Regions from separate parts of the Streptomyces sp. SP18BB07 genome, predicted to be linked through region 2. Evidence: riboswitches for the same ligand, from Rfam matches in the RefSeq annotation. Region 2 holds a riboswitch; the other holds the start of a gene.
What was found. Region 2 has a riboswitch for glycine ahead of gcvP (aminomethyl-transferring glycine dehydrogenase). Riboswitches for the same ligand answer to the same signal wherever they lie in the genome.

Region 1 (15,050 bases), on a different contig from region 2:
CTGCTGGCGGTGCAGCTCGGCGTCGACGGCGGCGGCGACGTCCGGGTCCAGCTCGTGCAGGGGCGTGTTCAGAAGCGACATGCGTACGACCTCGTCTTCTCAGCCGGCGGTGTGGGCGACGTACTCGTCGGCGGAGAGCAGATCGTCCGGCTCCTCCGCGACGCGTACCTTGAACAGCCACCCGCCCTCGAACGGGGCGGTGTTCACCAGCGACGGGTCGCTCACGACGTCCTCGTTGATCTCGGTGATCTCACCGGAGACCGGCGAGTACAGGTCGCTGACCGACTTCGTGGACTCCAGTTCGCCACAGGTCTCGCCCGCGGTCACCGTGGAGCCCACCTCGGGGAGCTGGGCGTAGACGACATCGCCGAGCGCGTTCGCCGCGAACTCCGTGATGCCGACCGTCGAGACGCCGTCCTCGGCGACCGACAGCCACTCGTGCTCCTTGCTGTAGCGCAGCTGCTGGGGGTTGCTCATGGCCTGAATTCTCCTGTACGCGAGGGAGTGGTGATGAAGGGGGGACTGCTGAAACCGCTGTTGAGCAGCGCGAATGTGCCCAGTGTCACGCTCGGGGGCGGGCGACATCGCGCCCAGTGTCTACTTCTGCCGCTTGTAGAACGGCAGCGCCACGACCTCGTACGGCTCGTGGCTGCCCCGGATGTCCACGCCCACACCGGCCGTGCCCGGCGCGGAGTGCGCGGCGTCGACGTAGGCCATGGCGATCGGCTTGCCCAGGGTGGGGGAGGGGGCGCCGGAGGTGACCTCGCCGATCACCTCGCCGCCGGCGACCACCGGGTACCCGGCGCGCGGCACCCGGCGGCCCTCGGCGACCAGACCGACGAGGACGCGCGGCTCGTCGTGGTGGAGGTTCTCGAGGGCCTCGCGCAGAGCCTGGCGGCCCACGAAGTCGCCCTCCTTCTCGAACTTCACGACCCGGCCGAGACCGGCGTCGAACGGCGTCAGCTCCTCGGTCAGCTCATGCCCGTACAGCGGCATGCCCGCCTCCAGGCGGAGGGTGTCCCGGCAGGACAGTCCGCAGGGGACCAGGCCGACGCCCTCGCCCGCCTTGGTCAGCGCCTGCCACAGCTCGACCGCGTGCTCCGGCTTCACGAACAGCTCGAAGCCGTCCTCGCCGGTGTACCCGGTGCGCGCGATCAGCGCGGGGACCCCGGCGACCGTGCCCGGCAGCCCCGCGTAGTACTTCAGCCCGTCGAGGTCGGCGTCGGTGAGGGAGGCCAGGATCCCGGGCGACTCGGGGCCCTGCACGGCCAGCAGCGCGTACGCGTCCCGGTCGTCGCGCACCTCGGCGTCGAACCCGGCGGAACGTTCGACGAGCGCGTCCAGCACCACCTGGGCGTTGGAGGCGTTCGCGACGACCAGGTACTCGGTCTCGGCCAGCCGGTAGACGATCAGGTCGTCGAGGATGCCGCCGTCCTCGCGGCAGATCATGGTGTAGCGGGCACGGCCGACGCCGACGCTCCCGATGTTGCCCACGAGGGCGTAGTCCAACAGGGCGGCGGCCCGCGGTCCGGTGACGGTGATCTCGCCCATGTGGGACAGGTCGAAGAGTCCGGCCTTCGTGCGGACGGCGAGGTGCTCGTCCCGCTCGGAGCCGTAGCGCAGCGGCATGTCCCAGCCCGCGAAGTCGGTCATCGTCGCACCGAGCGAGCGGTGCAGGGCATCGAGCGCGGTACGGCGCGGTCCAGTGGTGGGGCTGCTGCTCATCGGTTTCCGCTCCCAGGGCATGACAGGCGACAGGTGAGGACATTCCTCCCCATCTGTCATCGGAACCTGAGAGGTTCACCACGACCGTACGTACCGGTGGTCGTGACTTGCACCGTGGGTGGAGCCGCCCCCCGCGGAAGGGAGGTACGGCCCGCTTTTCAGATGTGCCTCGCCCGCGCGGTATCTGGGCCTGAGAGATTCAAGGGAGGGACTTGCTCCTTCGGCGCCCCAGCGATGTGCTGCCGGGGACTCTCCCGCGCGGATTCAAGCGGCCGGTATGCAGTTGGCGCGGACATCATCGCACGCATCGACGTGGTGCGGCAGGGGGAGCTTTCAAGGCAGACACAGCGGCCCGTAGCACTCTTGTGGCAATACGAGGACTGAACCAGGAGGGATCGGGCATTACCTTCTCTTTACAGTCTGTGGGGATGGGACCTCCATACCCCCGGAGAGGACGATCACGGTGAACAGGACCACGGCGTACGCGACGACGTCGGGCATCGCGATGCCCAAGCAGCCCGTCGCACCGTCCGGCGCGGCGTGCGGCCCGTTCCCGAGGGCGGTCGTCCGCGACCTCCGGGCGCGTTCCGGGCGCAGCCCCCACGAGCTGACCTTCGGCCCTGACGACCTGGTGGTGGTCACCGGGCTCCCCGGCAGCGGCAAGTCGACCCTGATGCGGCGGGCGGTGCCCGGCGTCCGCATCGACTCCCAGGACACCCGCGACCGCTTCGACGCCCGCTTCGGCCGTCATCTGCCGTACGCGGTCTACCGCCCCTTCGTGCGCCTCGCGCACTACGCCGCGCTGCGACGCGCCCTCCGCTCGGGGGAGGGCGTCGTCGTGCACGACTGCGGGGCGCAGGCGTGGGTGCGCAGTTGGCTCGCGCGCGAGGCCCGCCGCCGGGGCGGCACGCTTCACCTGCTGTTGCTGGACGTCACTCCCGGTGAGGCCCGGGACGGACAGCGGGAGCGGGGACGGGGCGTCTCCCGGTACGCCTTCGCGCGGCACAGGGGGGCGATGACCCGGCTGCTGCGGGCGGTGGAGAAGGGGAGGCTGCCGGAGGGCTGCGGGGCGGCCGTCCTCATCGACCGGGCCGCCGCCGATGTCCTGAAGCGGATCCACTTCCCGCGCTCCTGAAGGGCGCGCCCCCGCCCCGGAAGCAATTAAGGTGCAGGGACAACAGCATCACGGAGCAAAGCGGTAGGCAGCAGATGGACTTCCCGGCGGACTTTCCGGCACAGGCGTATCCCCATGGGCACGGCGGATGGCCCGGCAACGAGCTGGAGGAGGTGCTGTCCGCCTCGCTCGGGGTGCCCCAGGCCGGGGCGCGGATCGTGGAGGTGCTGGCCCGCAGCTTCGTCTGGGTGCCGCTGCCGGAGGGCGGCGGCCCGCAGAGCGGTCAGCTCGACCTGCCGACGATGGAGTTCGACGGGCAGGCGTACGTGCCGGTCTTCAGCTCCGAGGAGCAGTTCCGCCAGGTCGTCGGCAACCACATGTCGTACACGATCGCCCCGGCCGTCGAGTTCGCGCGGGGCCTGCCCCCGCAGATCGGGCTCGCCCTCAACCCCGACGGCGTCGTGGGCATCCCGCTGCCGCCGCCCGCCGTGGCCGAGCTGTGCCGGGCCGGGCGGACCCCGCTGGACGGATCGGCGAGCGGCGCCCGCGTCCGCCTCTACGAACCGGACTGGCAGGACGACCCGGTGGACTTCCTGGCCGCGGCCTCCGCCGAGTTCGCCGGCACCGGGGTCGTCCTCTCCGCCCGCCGCTGCCTCGCCACCATCGAGACCGCCGACCCCGTGATGTTCATCGGCGTCGAACTGGCCTCCTGGGAGGCCGACCGCTCCCTCCCCCTCGCCGCCCTCGGCCGGGCCCTCGCCAAGACCCCCGTCCCCTGGCCGGTCAACATGGTCTTCCTGGACGTGGCGCAGGACCCGGTCGGCGACTGGCTCCGCGAAAAGGTACGGCCGTTCTTCCAGCAGGGGTACTGATCGGCGCCCCGTCAGGGGCGCGGGGCTGTGTTCCCATGCGGCTCCGCCGCGATGGGGGTCCCTCCCGCTCGAGCGCAGTCGAGCGTGGGGGAGCGATCAACCACACACGACCCGTAGTCCGCAGATCACCGCACCCCCCGAGCCCTCACCGGCTCAACCAGCGCACCACCTAAGCTGTCTCCTATAACCAGGGTCCAACACGAAGGACGGCCAACGTGAGCGGCAGCATCGCCACCGGGCAGGTCGAGCACATGCTGCGGCAGGTGACGCCCGGGCGTTACGACGCCTACGAGGCGCTGCTGCGTGCCCTCGCCACCCCGTCCTCCGGCCAGATCTGGATGCTGCTCTGGCACGGCCAGGCCGGCTCCCCGGACGCCCAGTACGGGAACATGGAGGTCGACGGGTTCAACTACGCCCCCTGCGTGACCTCCGCCCAGGAGCTCTCCGCCAGTGGCTGGAACCGCAGTTACGAGGTGGTCGACGGCCTCGACGTGGCCCGCACCCTCTACCCCGACCACTACGGCCTCTGGCTCAACCCGCACGCGCCCGGCGGCGGCGTCGGCATCCCCTGGCTCGACCTGCGCCGGATCGCCACGGGCCTGGAGCGACAGCCGGCCGGCCCGCTCAGGCTGTCCGAGCCTGCCATCGAGATCCCGCAGTTCTACGCCCTGTTGACGCAGAACGCCCACCGCACGCCCGCCGTGCGCTCCCTGCGCCGCGCCTGGGTGCAGCCCGCGCTCGGCGCGCCGTACCTCGCCATCGGCCTCGACGTGTACGACACCTCGCCGCCGGCCGTCGACTCGGTGCGGGCCATGATGCAGCAGTCCATCGGCGCGGTCCCGGACGGGCTGCCCGTCTCCACCGTCGCCATGTCCGACGAGTACGACCCGGTCGCCATGTGGCTGCGCGCGGGCGCCCGCCCCTTCTACGACCGAGAGGCCCACGCGGCGCCCGCTCAGGCCCCGGCGGCGGGCGGATACGGCTACCCGAGCGGCTACTGAGCCGGGGTGAGCGTGGTGTCCACCGCTCAACAGAGCGTCACGTCCGCATAGCGGAACCCTGCTGGCCACATCACGGTTGCGCATACATTCGCCGCCAAGTCTGGTGCCTGATCGCGCGGCCGTTGAAGACTCCCCCAGAGCGATGGGGGGATCCGGCGAACACGCTGTTCATGCGGTGAAGTTCGGTGCCGTACCTCCCTCTCGTACCCATCAGTAGTCACAGAGCAAGAGAAGCAGTGGTGACGGACCGCACCGCAGACCCGGGCGGCCGCCAGGCACAGTCGGCAACCACCGGCACGGGCAAGCACGAGGGACGATGACCGCACCCATTGAGACGACCGGATCGCAGGCCGAGGCACAGCCCGAGGCCGTGCTGGCAGGTGTCGAGGCCAAGAAGATCGAGGGCCGTTCGCTCGGCCAGATCGCCTGGACCCGCTTCAAGCGCGACAAGGTGGCGGTCGCCGGCGGCATCATCGTCGTCCTGCTGATCCTGATCGCGGCCCTCTCCCGGCCGCTGCAGTCGATGCTGGGGCTCGACCCCAACGCCTTCAACCAGGACCTGATCGACCCCAACACCTCCCTGCCGAAGGGTGACTTCGGCGGGATGAGCTGGGACCACCCGCTCGGTGTCGAGCCGAAGTTCGGCCGCGACATCCTCGCCCGCATCCTGGAGGGCTCCTGGGTCTCCCTGGTGGTGGCCTTCGGCGCGACGATCCTGTCCAACGCCATCGGCGTGGTGCTCGGCCTGGTCGCCGGCTACTACGGCGGCCGGGTCGACACGGTCGTGAGCCGGCTGATGGACACCTTCCTGGCGTTCCCGCTGCTGCTGTTCGCCATCGCCATCTCCGCGACGCTCCAGGGCGGCGCCTTCGGCCTCGAGGGACTGCCGCTGCACATCTCGGTGCTGATCTTCGTCATCGGCTTCTTCAACTGGCCGTACATGGGACGCATCGTGCGCGGTCAGACCCTGGCGCTGCGCGAGCGGGAGTTCATCGACGCCTCGCGCGGGATGGGCGCGGGCGGCCCGTACGTCCTGTTCAAGGAACTGCTGCCCAACCTCGTCGCGCCGATCATCGTCTACTCGACCCTGCTCATCCCGACCAACATCATCTTCGAGGCGTCGCTCAGCTTCCTCGGGGTCGGGATCCAGCCGCCGCAGGCCTCCTGGGGCGGAATGCTCAACCAGGCGGTCGACTTCTTCGAGGTCGATCCGCAGTACATGATCGTTCCCGGCCTCGCGATCTTCATCACGGTGCTGGCCTTCAACCTCCTCGGTGACGGCCTCCGGGACGCCCTCGACCCCCGCAGCCGCTGACGTCTGCGGCCGTCGTCCCACACAACTGTCCAACTACGAAGGGGAAACCGACCATCATGCGAAGGTCAGCAATGGCCGCTGTCGCGGTTGTGAGCAGCGCCGGCCTGCTCCTGTCCGCCTGCAGCAAGGCGGAAGACGGTACGGACACCCCCAAGGGCGCCGGCGCCAACGCCGCGACCAAGGGTGTCGTCAACGAGTCCACGGCGAAGGGCGGCACGGTCACCTACGCCAGCTCCGACGCCCCCGAGTCCCTCGACCCGGGCAACATGTACTACGCGTACGGCTTCAACTTCAGCCGCCTCTACGCGCGTCCGCTGATGACGTTCAAGCCGGCCGCCGGTGAGGCGGGCAACGAGATCGTCCCGGACCTCGCCGAGAGCAAGGGCACGCCCAGCGACGGCGGCAAGACCTGGACGTACAAGATCCGCCAGGGCGTCAAGTACGAGGACGGCACCGCGGTTACCTCCAAGGACGTCAAGTACGCCGTGGAGCGTTCGAACTTCGCGCGTGACGTGCTGTCCCTCGGTCCGAACTACTTCCAGCAGATGCTGGACGACCCGGACAAGTACAAGGGCCCCTACGAGGACAAGAGCGACAAGGGCATCTCGTCCATAGAGACCCCGGACGACCACACCATCGTCTTCAAGCTGAACAAGCCGTTCTCCGAGTTCGACTACCTGGCCACCATGCCGCAGACGGCTCCGGTGCCGAAGGCCAAGGACACCGGCGTCGACTACACCAAGAAGGTCGTCTCCTCCGGCTCGTACAAGTTCGAGAAGTACGAGGAGGGCAAGCAGATCGTCCTGGTGCGCAATGACCAGTGGGACGCCAAGACGGACCCGCTGCGCAAGCAGTACCCGGACAAGATCGTGGTGAACCTGAAGGTCAACAAGGCCACCATCGACAAGGACGTGATGGCCGGCGACACCATGATCGACATTCAGGGCACCGGTGTCGACCAGCAGACGCAGGCGCAGATCCTGAAGGACAAGGACCAGCTCGCCAACACGGACAACACGCCCGGCGGCCGTCTCGTCTACACGGCGATCAACACCAAGGTGGCGCCGTTCGACAACGTCGAGTGCCGCAAGGCCGTCCAGTACGCGATCGACAAGACCGCCGTGCAGACCGCGATGGGTGGTCCGTACCGCGGTGACATCGCCTCCACCGTCCTGCCCACCGATGTCTCGGGCTACGAGAAGGCCGACACGTACGCCACCCCGGACAGCAAGGGTGACGTCGCCAAGGCCAAGGAGCACCTGAAGGCCTGTGGCAAGGAGGGCGGCTTCAAGACCTCCATCTCCGCCCGCACCGACCGGCAGGGCGAGGTCGACGCGGCCACCGCGATCGTCGAGGCGCTGAAGAAGGTCGGCATCGAGGCCGACATCAAGCAGTACCCGTCGGGCAAGTACTTCTCGGACTACGCGGGCGTGCCCGCGTTCAACAAGAAGAACAACATCGGCCTGATCATGATGCAGTGGGGCGCCGACTGGCCGACCGGCTACGGCTTCCTGCAGCAGATCGTGCACGGCAAGGCCATCGGCCAGTCCGGCAACACCAACCTGTCGGAGCTGGACGACCCGGCGATCAACAAGCTGCTCGACGACGCGATCGGCAACACCGATGAGGCCGCCCGCACCGCCGCGTACACCGAGGTCGACAAGAAGGTCATGGAGCAGGCCGCCATCGTGCCGCTGACCTACTTCAAGGTCCTGCTGTACCGCTCGCCGTACGCCACCAACCTGGTGTCGTCCGCGGCCTTCAGCGGTCAGTACGACTACCTCAACATCGGTGCCAAGGAAAAGAAGTAGCCCCGGAAGGCAGGTGAAGGCATTGGCGCCCGCGGGTGAACACACCCGCGGGCGCCGGCGCCGGTCCTCGTGATCTCGTACATCATCCGCCGGACGATCGCGGCGGTGATCCTGCTGCTCGTCGTCACCGCGGTCACCTTCGGCATCTTCTTCATCCTGCCGAAGCTCGCCGGGCAGTCCGTCGACCAGCTGGCACAGCAGTACATCGGCAAGAACCCCACACCCGAGGACATCGCGGCGGTCAAGCGGAACCTCGGCCTGGACCAGCCGGTCTACGAGCAGTACTGGAACTTCCTCAAGGGGATCGTCTCCGGTGCCACGTACGACCTCGGTCCCACCACGGTCCGCTGCGACGCGCCCTGTTTCGGCTACTCCTTCAAGGACCACCTGGAGGTCTGGCCGCAGCTCACCAGCCGGCTCCCCGTGACGATCTCGCTCGCAGCCGGTGCCGCTGTGCTGTGGCTGCTGGGCGGCATCATCGCCGGTGTCATCTCGGCCCTGAAGCCCGGCTCGTTCTTCGACCGGGCCGCCATGGGCGTGGCCCTCGCCGGCGTCTCCCTGCCCATGTTCTTCACCGGTCAGCTGGCCCTGCTGTTGTTCAGCTACCAGCTGGAGATCTTCGGCAGGACGTACGTCCCCTTCACCGAGAACCCCTCGCAGTGGGCCAACACCCTCTTCCTGCCGTGGTGCTCGCTGGCGCTCCTCTACTCCGCCATCTACGCCCGGCTCACCCGCTCGGGCATGCTGGAGACGATGAACGAGGACTACATCCGCACCGCACGGGCCAAGGGCCTGCGCGAGCGCAACGTGGTCGTCAAGCACGGTCTGCGGGCCGCGCTGACCCCGCTGGTGACGGTCTTCGGCATGGACGTCGGACTGCTCCTCGGCGGTGCCCTCATCACCGAGACCGTGTTCTCCCTGCACGGCATCGGTGAGTACGCGGTCCAGTCGATCAGCGCCAACGACCTGCCCCCGATCCTCGGGGTGACCCTGCTCGCGGCGTTCTTCGTCGTCTTCATGAACCTTGTGGTGGACCTGCTGTACGCCACGATCGACCCGCGGGTGAGGCTCTCGTGACCGAACTGTCCAAGACCGGGGCCGCCGTCGGCGAGCCCGCACGCGCGGGGGACACCCCCGAGGCGTTCCTCGAAGTGCGCGACCTCAAGGTCCACTTCCCCACCGACGACGGTCTGGTCAAGTCCGTCGACGGTCTCTCCTTCCAGCTGGAGAAGGGCAAGACCCTCGGCATCGTGGGCGAGTCCGGTTCCGGCAAGTCGGTCACTTCGCTGGCGATCATGGGCCTGCACCGGCTCGGGGCACGCGGCAAGAACGTCCAGATGTCCGGCGAGATCTGGCTCGACGGCAAGGAACTCGTCGGGGCGAGCCCCGACGAGGTACGCCGGCTGCGCGGCCGCGACATGGCGATGATCTTCCAGGACCCGCTGTCCGCGATGCACCCGTACTACAAGGTCGGCAGCCAGATCGTGGAGGCCTACCGGGTCCACCACGACGTCAGCAAGAAGGTCGCCCGCAAGCGCGCGATCGAACTCCTCGACCGCGTCGGCATCCCGGAGCCCCACAAGCGGGTCGACGGCTACCCGCACGAGTTCTCCGGCGGTATGCGCCAGCGCGCCATGATCGCCATGGCCCTGGTCAACAACCCCGAACTGCTGATCGCCGACGAGCCCACCACCGCGCTCGACGTGACCGTGCAGGCGCAGATCCTCGACCTGATCCGGGACCTGCAGAAGGAGTTCGGATCGGCGGTCATCATCATCACGCACGACCTCGGTGTGGTCGCCGAGATCGCCGACGACATCCTGGTGATGTACGGCGGCCGCTGTGTGGAGCGCGGCCCGGTCGACGACATCTTCCACCAGCCGCAGCACCCCTACACCTGGGGCCTGCTCGGTTCGATGCCGCGTATCGACCGCGCCCAGACCGACCGGCTCATCCCGGTCAAGGGCCAGCCGCCGAGCCTTATCAACGTCCCCTCGGGCTGCGCCTTCAACCCGCGCTGCCCCTACGCGGACGTCCCCAAGGACAACATCACCCGCACCGAGCGCCCCGACCTGCGCGAGGTCGGCGGCCGGCACTTCACCGCCTGCCACCTGTCGCAGGAGGACCGTACGCGGATCTGGACCGAAGAGATTGCGCCGAAGCTGTGAGCGAGACTGAGACCCGGGCCGCCGTGCCGGCCCCGCGCGCCGACGCCGACGAGAAACCGCTGCTCAGGGTCGAGGGCCTGGTCAAGCACTTCCCCATCAAGAAGGGCCTGCTCCAGCGGCAGGTCGGGGCGGTCAAGGCCGTCGACGGCATCGACTTCGAGGTCCGCCGGGGCGAGACTCTCGGCGTCGTCGGCGAGTCCGGCTGCGGCAAGTCGACCATGGGCCGGCTCATCACCCGCCTCCTCGAACCCTCCGGCGGGAAGGTCGAGTTCGACGGTACGGACATCACGCACCTGAAGACCGCCGGCATGCGCCCGCTGCGCCGCGACATCCAGATGATCTTCCAGGACCCGTACGGTTCGCTGAACCCCCGGCACACCATCGGCACCATCGTCTCGGCGCCCTTCAAGCTCCAGGGCGTGGAGCCCGAGGGTGGGGTGAAGAAGGAGGTCCAGCGCCTGCTGGAGCTGGTGGGCCTGAGCCCCGAGCACTACAACCGCTACCCGCACGAATTCTCCGGCGGTCAGCGCCAGCGCATCGGCATCGCCCGCGCGCTCGCCCTCAAGCCCCGGATGGTCGTCGCGGACGAGCCGGTCTCCGCGCTCGACGTGTCGATCCAGGCCCAGGTCGTCAACCTGATGGACGACCTCCAGGACGAGCTCGGCCTGACGTACGTGATCATCGCGCACGACCTGTCCGTGGTCCGCCACGTCTCCGACCGCATCGCGGTGATGTACCTCGGCAAGATCGTCGAGCTGGCCGACCGGGACTCGCTGTACGCGGCGCCGATGCACCCGTACACCAAGGCGCTGCTGTCGGCCGTGCCGATCCCGGACCCGTCGCGCCGGGGCGCCAAGAGCGAGCGCATCCTGCTCAAGGGCGACGTGCCCTCGCCGATCGCGCCGCCGAGCGGTTGCCGCTTCCACACCCGGTGCTGGAAGGCCACCCAGGTCTGCAAGACCACCGAGCCGCCGCTCGCCGAGCTGAAGCCGGGCCAGCGGGTCGCCTGCCACCACCCGGAGAACTTCGAGGACCAGCAGCCGCAGGACGTCGTCCTGCTGACGGCCGCGAAGGAAGCGGGCGAACTGGTGCCGGACACGGTGAAGAAGGCGGCGGAGCCGGAGGCGCCTGAAGCCCCCGAGAAGCCGGGGGCCCCCGAGAAGCCCGAGGCCCCCGAGAAGCCCGAGGCGGCCGAGAAGCCCGAGGCGGCCAAGGAGCCCGAGGCGGCCAAGGAGCCCGAGGGCCCCGAGGAGCCCGGTAAAGACTGATGCCAGACGGTGTGCGCCTTGCATTGCAAGGCGCACACTTGTTTACGGGGCAGAATGTACGGGTGTCCCCCTACCCGCTCGACCTGATCGGCATCTTCGTCTTCGCCATCTCCGGTGCGCTCCTGGCCGTCCGCAAGAACTTCGACATCTTCGGCATCGCCGTCCTCGCCGAGGTCACCGCGCTCGGCGGCGGCCTGTTCCGAGACCTGATCATCGGCGCCGTACCGCCGGCCGCCTTCACCGACCTCGGCTACTTCCTCACTCCGCTGCTCGCCGCCCTCCTCGTCTTCTTCCTCCACCCGCACGTGGAGCGCATCCAGACCGGGGTGAACGTCTTCGACGCCGCCGGCCTCGGCCTCTTCTGTGTCGCGGGCACGACGAAGGCGTACGACTACGGGCTCGGCCTGACCGCCTCCGCAACTCTCGGCCTCGCCACGGCGGTCGGCGGAGGTGTGCTGCGGGACGTCCTCGCCAACGAGGTCCCCTCGCTGCTGCGCTGGGACCGCGACCTGTACGCGGTGCCCGCGATGGTCGGCGCCGGCCTGGTCGTCCTGTGCATCAGCCAGGACGCCCTGAACCCCGTCACCTCGGCCCTCGCCGCGATCACGGCCTTCGTCCTGCGGCTGCTGGCGATGCGCTACCACTGGCGGGCGCCGCGCGCGTGGAACAGGAGGTCCGCCGCCGTCGAGGAGGCGTGAGGCATAGGAGATGCGGGGCATAGGAGGTGCGGGGCATAAAGCTACCGCTTAGTAACGACCTGTTGTACGGTTCATCCATGCCCGAAGCAGCTTCCGTACAGGCCACCGTCGGCGACAGCGAGTTCGACCGGGACACCGCGCTCACCCGGCGGGCGCCCGGCGTCTACGACATCGACCTCTCCGCCGGCTGGACGATCATCGGCGCCGTCAACGGCGGCTACCTCCTGGCCGTCCTGGGCCGCGCCCTCGCCGACGCGCTCCCGCACGGCGACCCGTTCACGATCTCCGCGTACTACCTGACCGCGTCCCAGCCCGGCCCCGCGGTCGTCCGCACGGACGTCGTCCGCACCGGCCGGACCCTCTCGACCGGCCAGGCGTCCCTCTTCCAGTACGACGACGAGGGCCGCGAGATCGAGCGGATACGCGTCCTCGCCTCCTACGGCGACCTGGACTCCCTCCCGGACGACGTCCGGACGACGGCGAAGCCGCCCGCGATCCCGCCGATCGAGCAGTGCTTCGGCCCGCAGGACGCCCCCGGCCCCGTGCCCGGTGGCTCCGCCATCGCCGATCGGCTGTTCCTGAAGCTCGACCCCGCGACCCTGGGCTGGGCCCTCGGCGCGCCCTCCGGCAAGGGCGAGATGCGGTCGTGGTTCGGGCTCGCCGACGGCCGTGACGCCGACCCGTTCTCCCTGCTCCTCGCGGTGGACGCGCTGCCGCCGACCGCCTTCGAGATGGGCCTGAAGGGCTGGGTCCCGACGGTCGAGCTGACCGTGCACATCCGGTGCCGTCCGGCGCCGGGACCGCTGCGGGTCGCCATCACCACCCGCAATCTCGCCGGGGGCTTCCTGGAGGAGGACGCCGAGGTCTGGGACAGCGCCGACCGCCTGGTCGCCCAGTCGCGCCAGCTGGCGAGGGCCAGGCTGTCGGACTGAGGCGCCGGGTGCCGGGTGCCGGGTGCCGGGTGCCGGGTGCCGAGGGGACGTTGGTGATCGCTTTGCCGTTCGCACAGGGATGGCACAGCGCGAACTCAAGGGAGCCCCAAGCTGAGTTGATTCGATGCCGCTCACGAACTCCCTCATCGTTCTTGGAGTTGTCTCTCATGAAGCGTGCACGTCTCGTCCCCGCCGTCGCCCTGCTGGCGGCCGCACCCCTCTTCCTGGTGGCGTGCGGCTCCGGCGACTCGTCGTCGTCCACCTCGAACAACGGCAACTCGGGTCAGCAGCAGAGCTGTGCGCCTCCGTCGGGCGCTCCCTCGGGTGCGCCATCGGCCGACGGGCAGGAGCCGTCCGGTGCTCCCTCGGGCGCCCCTTCCGGGCAGCCGTCCGGCGCGCCCAGCGGTGCCCCGGGCGGTGGCGGCCAGAGCGGCGGCCCCGGTGGCGGTGGCGGCTGCGGCGGCCCCGGGGGCGGCCAGGGCGGCCAGCCGCCGAGCGGGGCGCCGAGCGGCGCGCCGAGCCAGGAGGCGTCGGCGTCGGCGGCCGAGGGCAGCTGACCGGCGCGGTGGATCACAGGGAGGGCGCGCCCGATGTGTTCGGGCGCGCCCTCCCTGTCGTGTGCGCGGAGGTCAGTCCAGCCAGTGGCGACAGCCGATGCTGATCAGTCGCATCCGGCGGCTCGCCAGGCGGGTCACCCGCCGGCGTTCTTCCTCCGGTTCGCGCTGGGCCTCCAGGAACAGTGAGGCGGTCATCAGCATCTGATCGACGTACAGGCCCGCGAGCATCAGCCGGTCGTCGTCGGTCCACCCCGCGGTCTCCGGCCGCTTGGCCAGCTCGCCGCGCACCTCCTCGGCGAACCGGGCCAGTTGCCCCTGGATCGCGTCCCGTACCGGCTGGACCCCGCTGTGCCGTTCCCGCGCGATGAACCGGACGTGTGCGGGGTACCCGTCGACGTGGCGGGCGATCAGATCCACGGCGCGCTCGATGAGTTCGTCACTGTCGCCCACCGCCGACATCAGATCCGCCAGCACGGGGTGCAGACTGCCGAGCGCCTCCTCGACCAGCGCGACACCGAGGTCCGCGGTCGACCGGAAGTGTCGGTAGAACGCGGTGGGGGCGACCCCCACGGCCCGGGTGACCTCGCGAAGTCCCAGGCTGCTGAGGCTCTGCTCCTCCAGCAGGGCGAGGGCGGCGTCCATGAGCGCCCGCCGCGTCTTCTGCTTCTGCACCTGCCGGACGCCGAAAGTGTGACTCATGCCATGCAGTTAACAACTGTTCTCCGTAATTGCAAAGCCGGGAGGCGCGCTAGGCTTGGCAGTCAGTGAACAAGTGTAACTACAACCGTTCACCCAACTGTAACGAGAGGCGTTCCCACGATGTTGTTCCTCGTCGCCGCACTTCTGCTGCTGGGTGTCGTCCTGGGCACCGTGGCGCATGTGCCGCCGGCCGTCTCGACCGTCCTGGCCGTCGGTATCGCCCTCTGGCTGGCGATCTTCGCGTACCGCGAGCGCCACGCCCGCCGCGGCCGCGGCACGCACTGACCGTTCACCGCGCCACCGCCACCGCCACCGCCACCGATCCCGCCACTGACTCCGACGCCATCGACTGACGACCGTCCCCCGGAAACCCGTTGGGAGCAGACCGACCATGCAGCTCACCGCCCCGCGCCAGCAGACCGGAAGCACCACCGCCCGCCCCCGAGGCCGTGACGCCGACGGCATGGCCGTCGCCTCCTTCGTCCTCGGCCTCCTGGGCCTCCTCGTCCTGAACCTCTTCCTCGGCCCGATCGCGATCGTCCTCGCGGCGGTGGCCCTCAAGCGCGGCACGACACGACGGGGCCGCGCCTTCCTGGGCCTCGGCCTGGGCATCGCCGACCTGGTCGTCCTCGCCACCCTGATGCAGACGACGAACACGGTGTCCTGGAGCATCTGAGGCCGGAAACCCCCGGTCCACCCCGGAGCACCCCGAGGTCGCCCGGACACGGCCCCGTAGAATCGGCTCACCATGGCTTACCTCGACCACGCGGCGACCACCCCGATGCTCCCCGAGGCGGCAGAGGCCCTGACCGCCCAGCTGAGCGTCACCGGCAACGCCTCCTCGCTGCACGCCTCCGGCCGCCGAGCGCGGCGCACCGTCGAGGAGGCCC
Region 2 (15,050 bases):
CCGAGCGCGAGCACCAGCCCGACACCCCGACCGCGTGGTCCGTGACTCCCCTGAGACGTATGCACCGGCACATGATGGCAGCCGACGACAGGAGCGTCACCCCCAATGACACCTGTCTCACCGACTGGACCGGGCCCGACTCAGGACCGGGGATCGGCGCACGGAATCAGCAGCCCTCGCCCGTCCCCACAACTTCGGGCCCCACGACCGGCGTCCCCACGACGTCCGGCCCCACGACGGGCGTCCCCACGACCGGCGTCTCCACGACCCGCCGCGCCACGCCCCCGACATCGACACCCACGGTGCCCAGCACCTCCACGGCCCGCGACCCGTTGGCGGCGACCAGTGCGGCGAGCAGATCGACGCCGTGCGCCGACCGCTCACCCCGCCGCCGGGCGCGGTCGTACGCCTGGCTCATCGCGCGGGCCGCCACCGGCGACCAGCCGGGCATGCCCGGCGCCCCCGGGACGACTCCGGCGTCCTCTACACCGATCTGCCAGCGCAGTCCGTAGCCGATGCTGCGCTGCACCAGATACCCGAGCAGCCGGGCAACCTGGGGTCCGTCGAAGAGGGCGCGGACATCGGGGTCCGACTCCATGAGCGCATGCAGCAGATGAGCGGTGTCGATCTGCCGGTCCCCGTCCCGGAGAACCCGTCTACGCGCGGCGGCGATCGCCGAGGCCAGCTCGTCCGTGAGCCTGCCCTCGATCTCCACGTGGTCCGAACCATGGTCTACGGCCGACTGCCGGGGGAAAGGGGGTCGCACGCCCTCCACCCCATCAGTCCCACCGCCGCCGGGTCATCCACGAGAGGAAGCATCTTCGGGTCCCACACAGGTTGCGTAGGGAGCACCCGCTTCTCCTCCCTACGGATGAGAACAGACGCTCACGCCCCAGGGGCGCGCGCCCGCTTGCCCACGCCCCACACGCAACCGCATGGCACCGGCGCTCGTCCCTCACCGCATGGAGAGCGGGTGCTGGCTGGTGACCCTGCCGGCGATCGACGGCAGGCAGTACGTGTACCGGGTCTACGCTCCCGAGAACGCCCGCCGACTTCACCACCCCCACCCCGCACACACGAGAGCGCCCCGCGGAATCCTCCGGGGGCGCTGTCGCGCTTCAACGGCTCAGCCGTCCGTCAGTCCTCGTCGGCGAGGATCAGGTACAGCTTCTTGCGAGCTTCGTTGATCACCGCCAGCGCCTTGTCGCGCTGGTCCTTGTCGCCGGTCTTCCAGACCTGGCCGAACGCCTCCATCAGGCCGAAGCCGGCCTGCCGGATCTCGCTCAGTGCCTCCCAGTCGACCCCGCGCGAGGCCTCTTCCCAGGGGGCCTCGGGCCCCTCGTCAGCCGCGGTGCGACCGGCCTCGGTCAGCGAGAACAGCTTCTTGCCGCCCTCGGTCGCGCTGGCGATCAGCCCCTCGTCCTCCAACAGCTGGAGGGTGGGGTACACCGAGCCGGGGCTGGGCTTCCACGCGCCGCCACTGCGCTCGGCGATCTCCTGGATCATCTCGTAGCCGTGCATGGGCCTGTCCTTGAGGAGGGCCAGGAGCGAGGCACGCACATCGCCGCGCCGCGCCCTTCCCCTGGGTCCGCCTCGGCCACGCCCGCCCCAGGGGCCACCGCCGAAGGGTCCGAACGGTCCGGGACCACCATGGCCCGGCCCGAACGGCCCGAAGGCAGCGCGCAGCGCATCGAAGTCACCGCAGCCGCGGGGGCGCCCCCCACCACTCGGTCCATGCCCACGCTCGAATCCGAAGTCCTGTCCACGGGAACGCATCACGATCACTCCATTCCATCGTTGATCTGTCGCGATGCTTCAACGATATATCGGAAACTGTCGCCCGACAACCCCCTGGCTTCAGACGTCCTAAGGTGCAGGAATGATCTCCCCCAGCTACCTCTCCGAACTGTTCTCGCTCGACGGCAGGGTCGCCCTGGTGACGGGCGGCAGCTCCGGTATCGGCAAGGCCATCACCGCAGCTCTCGCCCGGGCCGGGGCGAGCGTGGTGATCGTCGCGCGCAAGGAGGCGGAACTGGCGGCCACGGTCGACGAACTGACCGCGGACGGCTGCCGGGCCGCCTGGGTGAGCGGCGACCTCGGCACCCGGGCCGGCGTGCGCACGGCGGCGGAGCAGGCGGTCGAGGCGTTCGGCGAACCCGACATCCTCGTCAACAGCGCCGGCGTCAACCTGCGTCCCCCGCTGACCGAGCTGGGTGAGGACGTGTGGGACACCACCATGGCGGTGAACCTGGAGGCGCCCTTCCTCCTGGGCCAGCGCTTCGGCCCCGGCATGGCCGAGCGGGGTTACGGCCGCATCCTCCACATCACCTCACAGCAGGCACACCGGGCGTTCGTCCGCAGCGGCGCGTACGGCGTCTCCAAGGGCGCCCTGGAGTCGCTGGCGCGCTCGCAGGCCGAGGAGTGGTCGCCCCACGGAGTCACCTGCAACACCCTGGTCCCCGGCTTCGTCCCGACGCCGCTCAACACCCGGCTGTCGTCCGACCCGGAGCAGGTCGCCGCGCTCGCCGCCCGCACCCTGACCGGCCGCAACGGTGTGCCCGACGACTTCGCCGGAGCCGCGGTGTTCCTGGCCGGTCGCTCAGCCGGCTACATCACCGGGCAGACGATCTTCGTGGACGGCGGCTTCTCCGTCCACTAGCCCGCCCCCGGGGCGAAGTGGCCCAGGAAAACCGGTCCACCCTCCCGGAATTGGCCTTGGCCCGTGGCTCCCCGCACCGCCTAGCGTCGTCCCATGCGCATTCGAATCGTCGACGCCTTCACCGACCGCCCGTTCTCCGGCAACCCCGCCGGGGTCCTTCTCCTCGACGCCTTCCCGGACGACGCCTGGCTCCAGAACGTGGCCAAGGAGGTCAACCACGCCGAGACCGCGTTCGCCCACCCCCTCCCGGCGGGCGGCGAGGCCGACTGGGCGTTGCGCTGGTTCACGCCGGTCGCCGAGGTGGCGATGTGCGGCCACGCCACACTCGCCACGGCACACGTCCTGAACAGCACCCGCACCCATGAGGGCCCCGTACGGTTCGCCACACGCAGCGGTGTCCTCATCGCCACGCCGCAGCCGGACGGTTCCCTCACCCTCGACTTCCCCACCGCGCCCCTCACCCCGGTCCCCGTCCCGGACGGAGTCGCCGAGGCCCTGGGCGCCGAGCCGGTCAGCGCCGTCGACACCGGGCCCCAGGTGGGCGACCTGCTGCTCGAACTGGCCGACGAGAAGACGGTCCTCGGTCTGGCCCCCGACCTCCGGTCCCTCGGCCGCTACTCCGAGCGCGGCATCATCGCCACCGCCCGCGCCGAGGACCCAGCCGCCGGCCACGACTACGTCTCGCGCTGCTTCTTCCCGAACATCGGCATCGACGAGGACCCGGTCACGGGCAGCGCCCACACCGCCCTCGCCCCGTTCTGGTCGGAACGTCTGGGCAGCCCGGATCTCACCGGCCTCCAGGCCTCCCCCCGCTCCGGCCACGTCCGCACGGGACTCCGCGGCGACCGCACCCTGCTCTCCGGCCGCGCGGTCACGGTCATCGACGGCGAACTCCTCGCCTGACAGACGGCCGCCGGGCACCACCTTCGGACGCAGCCGGGGGACGCCCGGCCACCCGTCACGGAGTGGGCAGCCAGTCCACCTTCCCGGCGAGCAGCGCGTACCCCACGAACGCCCCGATGTCGAGCAGCGAGTGGGCCACCACCAGCGGGCCCACTCGCCCCCACCGCCGGTACAGCCAGACGAACACCACGCCCATCACCATGTTGCCGACGAAGCCGCCGATGCCCTGGTAGAGGTGGTACGAGCCGCGCAGCACCGAACTTGCGGCCAGCGCGCTCCCCGGCGACCAGCCCAGTTGCTGGAGCCGACGCAGCAGATACCCGACGACGATGACCTCTTCGAGGACCGCGTTCTGGATCGCGGAGAGGATCAGCACGGGGTACTTCCACCACACCTCGGGCAGCGCCTCCGGCACCACGGTGAGGTTGAAGCCGAGGCCGCGCGCGGCGAGGTAGAAGGCGATCCCGGTGCTGCCGATCACCGCGGCGATCGCCGCGCCCCGGCCGAGGTCGGGCCACGGTTTCGTCCGGTCGAAGCCGAGAGTCCGCAGCCCGGCGCCCTCACGCAGCAGGAAGTGCGCGACCAGGGCGACGGGCACCAGGGCGGTCGTGATCCCGAAGAGCTGCCACGCGAGGTCGAGCCAGGGCCGGCCCGGCGCGGCCGAGGCGTTCATGGTGGCCGCCTGGTCCTTGAGCCCGCCCGGTTTCGTGACCGACCCGATGAAGCTGATCAGCGCGGACACCCCGCTCGCGCCGAGCGAGAGCGCGAGCACCAGGAGCGTCTCGTCCCTCAGAATCCGCCGGACCGGCCGCTCCCCCGGCACCGCGCCCTCCACCGACTCCGCCTGCCCCTGCACCCACGCCTCCAGTTGTCCGGCCCCGCCGAGGGTCCATCATCACCCGCGACGGTCCGCGACTTTCCGGCGGCGTCCCCCCACAGCGGCTCACCCGGACGGACCTGACGCCGTACAGGGACAGCCCGCGGCCCGGCAGGAACAGCCCGCAGCCCCTCCGAAGGCGACCTCAGCCCAGCGGCACCGGCTCCGGCAACCCCACCGGCCAGCTGTGGACCGGCTCACCGGAGTGCATCAGCTCGCCGTAGCGCCGTGTCGTGGCGGCCAGCGCCGCGTCCCGGCCGAGCCCCTTGGCCAGAGCCCGATGGAACGTTTCGACCTGCCAGGACGCCCCGTTGACCCGGCGCCGGCAGCGCTCCTCGATCACACCGAGGTAGAAGTCCCGGTCGACCGGCTCGACCCCCCACGCGTCCAGCCCCGCCTCGGCGAGCGGCAGCAGCTCGTCCCGGACGAGGTTCACCGCGTCCACCGGCCCCACCCCGCCGTAGCGCCCGCGCGGCCACTGCAGCCGCGCGTCGATGCCGTGCCGGCAGGCCTCGTCGAAGTTGGCGGCGGCAGCCTCGAACGGCAGCCGCGTCCACACGGGCCGCGACTCCTCGGCGAGGGCGCGTACGACGCCGTAGTAGAAGGCGGCGTTGGCGATCACGTCCGTGATGGTCGGCCCGGCGGGCAGCACCCGGTTCTCGACGCGCAGGTGCGGGACCCCGTCGGCGATGCCGTAGACGGGCCGGTTCCAGCGGTAGATCGTGCCGTTGTGCAGGGTGAGTTCGGCGAGTGAGGGCACGCCGCCCGCGTCGAGGACGGCCATCGGGTCCTCTTCGTCGCAGATGGGCAGCAGCGCCGGGAAGAAGCGCAGGTTCTCCTCGAAGAGATCGAACGCCGAGGAGATCCACCGCTCCCCGAACCAGGTGCGCGGCCGCACTCCCTGGGCCTGCAGCTCGGGCGGCCGGGTATCGGTGGACTGCTGGAACAGCGGCGGGCGCGACTCGCGCCACAGCTCGTGCCCGAACAGGAACGGCGAGTTGGCCCCGATGGCGACCTGCGCGGCGGCGACCGCCTGGGCGGCGTTCCACACGTCGGCGAACCGGCCCGGAGTGACCTGGAGATGCAACTGCACGGAGGTGCAGGCCGCTTCGGGCGCGATGGACTTCGAGGTGCAGACGAGCCGCTCCACCCCGTCGATGTCCAGGGTGAAGTCCTCGCCCCGGGCGGCGACGATCTGATCGTTCAGCAGGGTGTAGCGGTCGCCCGCGGAGAGGTTCGACGAGACCAGGTCGTCACGGCCCAGCGTGGGCAGAATGCCGATCATCACGATTCCCGCACCGACTTCGATCGCCTTGCGGTCGGCGTACGCGAGGGAGGTGCGCAGCTCCTCGGAAAGCTGGTCGAATACCCGGCCACCCAGCCGATGTGGAGCAATGTTGACTTCCAGATTGAACATGGCGAGTTCTGTTTGGAAATCTCGGCTGGCAATCCGCTCCAGCACTTGCGCATTCATCATTCTGGGGAGACCCTCGCCGTCGACGAGGTTCAGCTCGATCTCCACCCCCATGAGGTTCTTGGGGCGATCGAACCGCTTCTCCTCCAGCAGCCGCGCCAGCCCCGCCAGGCACTGCCTCAACTTGTCGCGGTACTGCTGGCGATCGGAGAGGCCGAACGGCCCCGCCACGACCTTCTCTCCCATCTAGGGGTCCCTCCTTGGATGGGCAGGCCGACCAACCGGCCACTGCTGTCTCGGGTCCACGGATGATGATGCCCCGGTGGAGCCGCTGATAACGTCCCCGGCGCGACCTGCGCACGCTAGGCTGAAGGCGGTCACCTCCGACACTATTCACTCGGCGTGCTTCTGGCACATTCAGCGGGCAATAATGAGCACGCGCTTTCTACCTGTTGCGCTTTCGTGAAAAGCGCCGACGAGAACCGGCCGTCCGCTACGTGCTGGTAATCCGAGGTCACCGGCGCACCCCCTTGGAAAAGCGGGGTGCTGGACAGGTCCCGGCGACCGGATACCGCCTTGTTCTTCATATGCGGAACGGCTAGACGAAACCTCGTGTGAACACGTGTCGTATAAACTCCGCAATCGAGGCTGAGAGTCGGCACTCGCGGTCCTCGGTCCCGCCGTCAGGCCACGCGCGGCGGACCCACCCACGCACCCGGACCCCGGGCACCCGTCTCTCCGATCCCCGAGAGCTGACAGCGCCGTCCGCCCCCGCCCTCGCGCCATCGTGCCTGTCGAACTGAGAGGCGACCCACCATGCCGCTGCATGTCCCCCCGGCTCCCGCGCCCGCCCTGCGCACCGTCCTCATGGCACTCGGTTCTCCCACCGCCGTCCACGAGGCGCGAACCCCTTCCCTGAAGAACGCCTCGGGCCCCGCCACACCCGAACTGCCGCTGCCCGTCCACGTACTCGACCGGATCGCCCCGGAGGGCACGGGCACCGCCCGGCTCACCGGCTGGCGGTTCCTGATCCGCTGCGGCGACCGCGCCGTGGCCGCCGCCGAGACCCGGCTGACCCCGGACGGCTGGGTGTTCTCGCACTTCTTCGAGGGCCCGTACATCACCTCCGCCGAGCGCGCCCTGCGCCAGGCCGAGGCCGTGCCACAGCCCTACCAGCCACGCCTGCTGTCGGTGCCCGAGCTGTACATGCACATGCTCTGGCTGCACGCCGACCCCACCGCCGACGGCGCCACCGGCCATCCGGCACCGAACGACCTGCTGGTCCCACTGGCGCCCGCGCCGCCCGGTATCGCCGCCCACCGCCCGCACCGGGTCGCCGAACTCCTCCCGGTACTGACCACCCGGCTCACGCCCGCACCCCTCCTGGGCTCACCCGCCTGAACCAAGGCCACCCCGCTTATTCGCACCGCCCGCGCCCCGCCGCCGATTTCCCGGCGGCGGGGCGCTTGTTTTCCCTCTTCCCGCCGCCGGGAATGCGCGCTCTTTAGGGCGGCAATACGCTCGTACGAGCTATTGGCTTGCCGTCCCCGCCACCTGACTAGCCCCATCCGACCATGGCGAACCACCCGAAGGGACAGTGCGGTGGGGATGAACCGTCCGCGCGAGGGATGCGTCATCAACCTGTGAAGAAGCCGTGCTGCGAAATGCCTGCGGATTGACGCCCGTGGGGCAACACTGGGACCGGACCGATTTATCACAACGGGGGGCGGCCATGAACGAGGCTTCACGCCGCGGGTCGGACAAACCAGCCAACTCAGACCACACGACAAACCGAAAGATCCCCACAACCATGTGCCAGCACCAGCCACTGTGCCCGACTGCCGAATCCGCCGACCGGGAAGGCGCCCGACTCGTGGCGCACCACCCGGAGCAGGGATGGAGCCTGCTCTGCAACGGCGTTCTGCTCTTCGAGGACACCGGTGAGCTCCTGCCGGACGGCCAGATCATCGCGCCGCACCGCCCGATGGGCACCGTGGTGACAGCCGCCTGAGCCGCACGGACGTGCGCACAGGGTGAGCGTCCCCGCACGGGACGCCCACCCGGACGGAAGAAGGGGCCGGCCGGAGAACGCACTCTCCGAACCGGCCCCGACGCGTATCCGCGGGCGACTACTCTTCGTAGGCGTCCAGCGGCGGGCAGGAACAGACCAGGTTGCGGTCACCGAAGGCCTGGTCGATCCGGCGCACCGGCGGCCAGTACTTGTCGGCGGGCGAGACCCCGGCCGGGAAGACCGCCTCCTCGCGGCTGTAGGCGTGCTCCCAGGCCCCGCCGAGCGCCGCCGCGGTGTGCGGGGCGTTGCGCAGCGGGTTGTCGTCCGCCGGCCACTCACCCGAGGCGACCTTCTCGATCTCCGAGCGGATCGCGATCATCGCGTCGCAGAACCGGTCCAGCTCACCGAGATCCTCCGACTCGGTCGGCTCGATCATCAGCGTCCCGGCCACCGGGAACGACATCGTCGGCGCGTGGAAGCCGTAGTCGATCAGCCGCTTGGCGATATCGTCGACGCTCACCCCGGTCGCCTTGGCCAGCGGCCGCAGGTCGACGATGCACTCGTGCGCCACGAGCCCGGCAGGGCCGGTGTAGAGCACGGGGTAGTGCGGCTCCAGGCGCTTGGCGATGTAGTTGGCGCTGAGCACCGCCACCTGGGTGGCCCGCTTGAGGCCCTCTCCGCCCATGAGCCGGACGTACGCCCAAGAGATCGGCAGGATGCCCGCCGATCCCCACGGCGCCGCCGAGATCGGTCCCACACCCGTCTCCGGCCCGGCCGCGGGCTGCAGCGGGTGGTTGGGCAGGTACGGCGCCAGGTGCTCGCGCACCGCCACCGGGCCGACGCCCGGCCCACCGCCGCCGTGCGGGATGCAGAACGTCTTGTGCAGGTTCAGGTGCGAGACGTCGCCGCCGAAGTGCCCCGGCTTGGCGAGCCCCACCAGCGCGTTGAGGTTGGCGCCGTCGACGTACACCTGACCACCGGCGTCGTGCACCTGCGCGCAGATGTCGGCCACGTGCTCCTCGAACACGCCGTGCGTCGACGGATACGTGATCATCAGCACGGACAACTCGTCGCGGTACTGCTCGATCTTGGCCCGCAGGTCATCGACGTCGATCTCGCCGTCCTCGGCGGTCTTCACCACCACGACCTTCATACCGGCCATGACGGCGCTCGCCGCGTTGGTGCCGTGCGCGGAGGACGGGATGAGACACACGGTGCGCTGCGCGTCGCCGTTGGCCCGGTGGTACCCGCGTACGGCCAGCAGCCCGGCCAGCTCGCCCTGCGAGCCCGCGTTCGGCTGCAGCGACACCTTGTCGTACCCGGTGGCCTCCGCCAGCCGCTCCTCCAGCTCGCGGATGAGCGTGAGGTACCCCTGCGCCTGTCCGGCGGGCGCGAACGGGTGCAGCTGCCCGAACTCCGGCCAGGTCACCGGCTCCATCTCGGTGGTCGCGTTGAGCTTCATCGTGCAGGAGCCCAGCGGGATCATGCCCCGGTCCAGCGCGTAGTCCCGGTCGGCGAGCCGGCGCAGGTAGCGCAGCATCGCGGTCTCCGAGCGGTACTCGTGGAACACGGGGTGCGTGAGGTAGTCGTCCGACCGCAGCAGCGCCTCGGGCAGCGTGTCCTCCGCGGCGGCGTCCAGGGCCTCGACGTCCCCCTCCACGCCGAAAGCGGTCCATACGGCACCCAGCTGCGCCCGGGTCGTGGTCTCGTCGCAGGAGATCGACACCAGGTCGGCGTCCACGAGGTGCAGGTTCACGCCATGTTCCCGCGCGGCCGCCACGACCTCGCCGGCACGCCCGGGCACCCGCACGGTGAGCGTGTCGAAGTACGCGCCGTGCACGACCTCGATCCCACCGGCCGCGAGCCCCGCGGCGAGCACGGTGGCGTACCTGTGCGTACGCCGGGCGATGGTCCGCAGCCCCTCCGGCCCGTGGTAGACGGCGTACATGCCGGCCATCACGGCGAGCAGCACCTGAGCCGTACAGATGTTGCTGGTCGCCTTCTCCCGGCGGATGTGCTGCTCCCGCGTCTGCAGGGCGAGCCGGTACGCCTTGTGTCCGTCCGCGTCCACGGAGACGCCCACGAGCCGCCCCGGCAGGCTCCGCGCGAACTTCTCCTGCACGGCCATGTAGCCCGCGTGTGGTCCGCCGAAGCCCATCGGCACCCCGAACCGCTGGGTCGTCCCCACCGCGATGTCGGCACCCAGCTCACCGGGCGACGTCAGCAACGTCAGCGCCAGCAGATCGGCGGCGACGGTGACGAGCGCGCCGAGTTCGTGCGCCTGCTCGATGACCGGCTTCAGATCGCGTACGACACCGGAGGCGCCGGGGTACTGCAGCAGCACCCCGTTGATCTCCCGCTGGGCGATGTCGGCCGGAATGCCCTCGCTCAGGTCCGCGACGACGACCTCGACACCGGTCGGTTCGGCACGGGTCTCGATCACCGCGATCGTCTGCGGCAGGGCGTCCGCGTCGACGAGGAAGAGACCCTTCTTGTTCTTCCCCATCCGCCGGGACAGCGCCATGGCCTCGGCGGCCGCGGTGCCCTCGTCGAGCAGGGAGGCCCCGGAGGTGGGCAGCCCGGTCAGGTCGGCGACGGCGGTCTGGAAATTGAGCAGCGCCTCCAGCCGCCCCTGGGAGATCTCGGGCTGGTACGGCGTGTAGGCGGTGTACCAGGCCGGGTTCTCCATGACGTTCCGCAGGATGACGGGCGGCGTGAAGGTTCCGTAGTACCCGAGCCCGATCATGGAGCCCAGCACCTGGTTGCGGTCCGCCAGCGAACGCAGCTCCGCCAGTACCTCCGCCTCGGTGCGGGCGCCCGGCAGCTCCAGAGCCTCGGCGTTCTTGATCACATCGGGAACCGCGGCGGCCGTCAGCTCGTCGAGCGAGCCGTATCCGACGTGCGCGAGCATCTTGGCCCGGGCCTCGACGTCCGGGCCGATGTGGCGCCGCTCGAAGGGGATTCCCTGTTCGAGCTCGGAGAGCGGAATGCGATGGGCGGTCATTGCGGAGGCCTCCTGGTCTGACACGACCTGCGAGGGCACCACGGCACGGGTGCCCGGACGGCCTCCCCCTCTGTCATCTCAACCTGAGAGCTTCACCGGTCCTGGTTCGGGCCGGTTTTCACCGTCGGTGAGAGCGGGAGCCGTGACACCCGCTCTACTTTCCAGAGTGACCTCGTCCATGCGGTACGTGAGCCTGAGAGATTCCGGGGAGGATTTGCTCCTTCGGCGCCTCCGGATGGTGTCCGGAGGACTCTCCCGCACGGGGTCAACAGCCGCTGCCAGCGTATCAGCGCGGTCAACGCACGGGTCTTCGAGTGGCCGCCGCCCCCGATGTGCCGTTTCGTAGGGGTGAGAGATGATTCGCCGCCGCTCTGCGACCACTTGGAGGGCCCGTGCAGACCGACATCGATCCGCGCCACCTGATCGGCCGCAAGGCGTTCGACCGCAAGGGCAGCAAGATCGGCACCGTGGACGAGGTCTACCTCGACGACGCCACCGGCATCCCCGAGTGGGCCGCGATACGCATGGGCTTCTTCGGCCGCGACGCCTTCGTCCCCCTGGAGCCCAGCGAACTGGTCGAAGGCACCCTCCGCGTCCCCTTCGAACGCGCCCTCATCAAGGACGCCCCCGACTTCGGCGTCGGCCGCCACCTCTCCCCCGAACAGGAACTCCAGCTCTACCACCACTACGGCCTGGACACGGCCCCACCCCCACCCCTGGACCACGACTTCGGCAACGTGCCGGGCAGAGACGACACCTGACGCCCCCGGAGCCCCACCCGCCGCCCCCGGCCACCCTCCAACCACCTCAGGCTGCGCCCCACTCTCCCTGATTCCACCTTCGCCCCTTCCGCAGGCGCCTACCTGCGCCTGCCTCTCCCGTCGCAACGGCGCTCAGCCACAACCACGCAGACCAGCGGTGCCACTCGGCTTCAGCTCCGCACCCCGCCCCGCGTCAACGGCAACGGCTCCGCCGGCTCCAGTCCCGGATCGTCGGTCCGGAAGGTCCGCACGCGCCCGGGCTCGACGTCTTCCGGCGTCTCGAACCGCACGGTCACCCGCCCCAGCCCACTCCCCTGCACCCACCCGTGCCCGTATTCGACATGCCGCACGTCATGCCCGGCCCTCCACTGCCGCTCCCCACCCGCACGCTCCTCCAGCGCGGGCACCTCCACAGCGTCCCCGGCCTCGTCCTCGACAAGTTCCACCTCACCGGCCGCCTGCGCGAACAGGTCCTCCTGCGTGTAGTCGGCGAGGCCGCTGACGCCCACCCCCAGCAACCGCACCCCACCCGTCGTGTCCACGGCCTCCAGCAGCCGCCCCGCGGCCTCCCGCACCACCGCGGGGTCGTCCGTGGGCCCCCGCAAGGTCTCGGACCGGGTCAACGTCGAAAAGTCGTACCGCCGCACCTTCAGCACGATCGTCCGCCCCGACAGACCAGCCCCCCGCAGCCTCCGCACACACCGATCCGCGAGCCGCTGGACCTCCATCCGCACCCGCACCCGGTCATGGATGTCGACGTCGTACGTGTCCTCCACCGACACCGATTTCGTGTCCCGCTCGGCCACCACCGCGCGGTCGTCCCGCGCCAGTGCCATCGCGTACAGCCCGTGCCCGTGCGCCTTGCCCAGCAGCCGTACGACCTCGTCCTCACCGGCCTCCACGATCTCCTCGACCGTGGTGATCCCGGCCCGCCGCAGATGGTCCCCGGTCGCCGGCCCCACCCCCGGCAGGATCCGCACGGACATCGGCCCCAGCAACGCCCGCTCGGTCCCGGGCTCGATCAGCACCAGCCCGTCCGGCTTGGCCTGCTCGGAGGCGATCTTCGCGAGCATCTTGGAGGCCGCGAGCCCCACCGAGCCAGTCAGCCCGGTTACCGCCCGGATGTCCGCCCGCAGCCTCCTCCCCACCAGCCGCGCGGACTCCTCGTCCCAGGCCGCGTCCCCGGCCTCCAGGTCCACGAACGCCTCGTCCAGACTCAGCGGCTCCACGAGCGGCGACAGATCACGCAGCAACCCCATGACCTGATCACTGATCGCCCGGTAGAACTCGAAGCGCGGCGTGAGGTACGCGGCGTTCGGCGCGAGCCGGCGCGCCTGCCCCATCGGCATCGCGGAGTGCACCCCGAAGACCCGCGCCTCGTACGAGGCGGTCGCGACCACTCCGCGCGGCCCCAGCCCGCCCACCACAACGGCTTTCCCGCGCAGACTCGGCTTCGACGCCTGCTCCGCCGAGGCGTAGAAGGCATCCATGTCGAGATGCAGGATGGTGGGCGCGGTTCTCACATCTCCGATGCTGCCCTACGCCACTGACAACGCCCCGCGTCCCTCGGACGCGGCGGCGCCTCCCTCAGACCGCCCGGTTGCGTCGCCGCGCGAGCTCGTCCGACGGGTTGTGGCCGACCAGCGTCTCCCCCGTGTCCACCCGCTCCCCGTGCAACTGGGAGAGAGCGCTTTCCACGTCACGCCAAACGACCCCCACGGCAATCCCGAAGACCCCCTGGCCGCCCTGGAGCAGGGCGTGGACCTCATCGGGCGAGGTGCACTCGTAGACCGTCGCCCCGTCGCTCATCAGCGTCATCCGCTCCAGATCGCTGAAGCCCCGCTCCCTCAGGTGCTGGACGGCGGTGCGGATGTTCTGCAGCGAGACCCCCGTGTCGAGGAACCGTTTCACGATCTTGAGGACGACGACGTCCCGGAAGCTGTAGAGGCGCTGAGTCCCCGAGCCCTGCGCGGAGCGCACACTGGGCTCCACGAGGCCGGTACGGGCCCAGTAGTCGAGCTGCCGATAGGTGATGCCGGCGGCCGCGCACGCGGTGGGGCCGCGGTAGCCGACGTTCTCATGCGGTTCGGACGCCGCCCCCGCGCTGTCCTGCACCACCGCGGGACGCTGCGGGACGTGACCGGCCGCGCTGCCGTGAAGCTGGTACGGGCCGCCGTCCCCCAGCCTGCGTCCGGGGGCACCCCCAGCCGTACCGTCGCCGCTGCTTCTCACGCCGACCTCCGTCCTTGACCTGCCTCATCGACGGTAGGCAGCCACCCGGGGTGCGTCAACGACCACCGCACTCGCCACGCCGAGTGATAATCACCCTGAGAGTGGTTTCCCGTGCCCTCCCGCGGGGAAAGGCTAGCCGAATGCCCTCCGACCGAGCCGCTCGACGGCGCACCGGCTCCTGGCATATGCGGAGCCCCGCTCGGACGCCGTCACCGCAGCACGAGCCCTCCACCTGCAGGGGAACGGCGACCGGCGGCGCCGAGGCCTCACGGCCCCTCACGACCACCCGCCGGGCTCACTGACTGTTCGTACCGAAGTCCTCGGGCGAGATCTGGTCGAGGAACTCGCGGAACTTCTCCACCTCGTCCTCCTGCTCGTCCGGGATCGCGATGCCCGCGTCGTCGAGCACCCCGTCACTACCGAAGATCGGCGTACCCGTACGCAGCGCCAGCGCTATGGCGTCGGAGGGCCGCGCACTCACCTCGACCCCACTGGCGAACACCAGCTCCGCGTAGAAGACGCCCTCACGCAGGTCGGTGATACGCACTTCAGTGAGCTCCTGGCCGACGGCCTCCAGCACGTCCTTGAACAGGTCGTGCGTCAGCGGTCGTGCGGGGGCCATGCCCTGCTGGGCGAAAGCGATCGCCGTCGCCTCCCCCGGCCCGATCCAGATGGGGAGGTAACGGTCGCCTCCCACTTCGCGCAGGAGCACGATCGGTTGGTTGGAGGGCATTTCGACCCGGACACCTACGACATCGAGCTCGTTCACACAGCAACCCTAGGCCGTGCTCGGGATGTTTGGGTAGTCGGGCAGAGATCGGCCGACCGATCCGCCACGGGCGAACACCACGCCTCAGCGCAGTCGCACGCCCAGCGCACTCTGCACCAGGGCGGCGTGCAGCTTCACCGTGAGCCCCGCCAGCTCCCGCGTGCGGTCCTCCGCATGGGCCCTGGTCTGCGGATTCCGGTGCAGCCGCAAGGGCGCCACGACCTGCTCCACGAGCCCCGCCTCACGGTCCGCGGCGGCCCGCATCACCCGCAGGTGCCGTGGCTCGATACCGAACCGCCCCAGTTCCACCACCAGCGTGGCGACGGTCAGCGCCTCCGCGTCGTACGACCCGTCCGGCAGCGCCGCCACCAGCCCGTACGACTCCCACTCCGCCAGCTGCTCCTCGTCGATCCCGGCACC

Region 1: it holds a riboswitch for glycine, as region 2 does, so the genes downstream of both, gcvT (glycine cleavage system aminomethyltransferase GcvT) here and gcvP (aminomethyl-transferring glycine dehydrogenase) in region 2, are expected to answer to the same signal.

What each region holds. Positions count from the first base shown of each region.
Region 1 is NZ_JAQYWT010000275.1:376-15,425, forward strand. It holds partial or broken gene PUR53_RS13655 (aminotransferase class I/II-fold pyridoxal phosphate-dependent enzyme) at 1-81, opposite strand, end outside; gene gcvH (glycine cleavage system protein GcvH) at 100-477, opposite strand; gene gcvT (glycine cleavage system aminomethyltransferase GcvT) at 598-1,725, opposite strand; glycine riboswitch at 1,894-1,992, opposite strand; gene PUR53_RS13670 (AAA family ATPase) at 2,183-2,860, shown strand; gene PUR53_RS13675 (enhanced serine sensitivity protein SseB) at 2,935-3,711, shown strand; gene PUR53_RS13680 (enhanced serine sensitivity protein SseB C-terminal domain-containing protein) at 3,963-4,712, shown strand; gene PUR53_RS13685 (ABC transporter permease) at 5,029-6,027, shown strand; gene PUR53_RS13690 (ABC transporter substrate-binding protein) at 6,084-7,838, shown strand; gene PUR53_RS13695 (ABC transporter permease) at 7,908-8,915, shown strand; gene PUR53_RS13700 (ABC transporter ATP-binding protein) at 8,912-10,006, shown strand; gene PUR53_RS13705 (ABC transporter ATP-binding protein) at 10,003-11,274, shown strand; gene PUR53_RS13710 (trimeric intracellular cation channel family protein) at 11,337-11,972, shown strand; gene PUR53_RS13715 (thioesterase family protein) at 12,050-12,904, shown strand; gene PUR53_RS13720 (hypothetical protein) at 13,072-13,461, shown strand; gene PUR53_RS13725 (TetR family transcriptional regulator) at 13,534-14,160, opposite strand; gene PUR53_RS13730 (hypothetical protein) at 14,281-14,445, shown strand; gene PUR53_RS13735 (DUF4190 domain-containing protein) at 14,552-14,836, shown strand; gene PUR53_RS13740 (cysteine desulfurase family protein) at 14,909-15,050, shown strand, end outside.
Region 2 is NZ_JAQYWT010000230.1:19,058-34,107, forward strand. It holds gene PUR53_RS07240 (EamA family transporter) at 1-71, opposite strand, end outside; gene PUR53_RS07245 (Clp protease N-terminal domain-containing protein) at 167-775, opposite strand; gene PUR53_RS07250 (PadR family transcriptional regulator) at 1,138-1,776, opposite strand; gene PUR53_RS07255 (SDR family NAD(P)-dependent oxidoreductase) at 1,880-2,659, shown strand; gene PUR53_RS07260 (PhzF family phenazine biosynthesis protein) at 2,753-3,562, shown strand; gene PUR53_RS07265 (CPBP family intramembrane glutamic endopeptidase) at 3,618-4,418, opposite strand; gene PUR53_RS07270 (glutamate--cysteine ligase) at 4,585-6,099, opposite strand; gene PUR53_RS07275 (hypothetical protein) at 6,670-7,254, shown strand; gene PUR53_RS07280 (DUF5999 family protein) at 7,664-7,864, shown strand; gene gcvP (aminomethyl-transferring glycine dehydrogenase) at 7,983-10,868, opposite strand; glycine riboswitch at 11,040-11,136, opposite strand; gene PUR53_RS07290 (PRC-barrel domain-containing protein) at 11,261-11,629, shown strand; gene PUR53_RS07295 (DNA polymerase IV) at 11,800-13,152, opposite strand; gene PUR53_RS07300 (MerR family transcriptional regulator) at 13,217-13,744, opposite strand; gene PUR53_RS07305 (bifunctional nuclease family protein) at 14,157-14,630, opposite strand; gene ftsR (transcriptional regulator FtsR) at 14,715-15,050, opposite strand, start outside.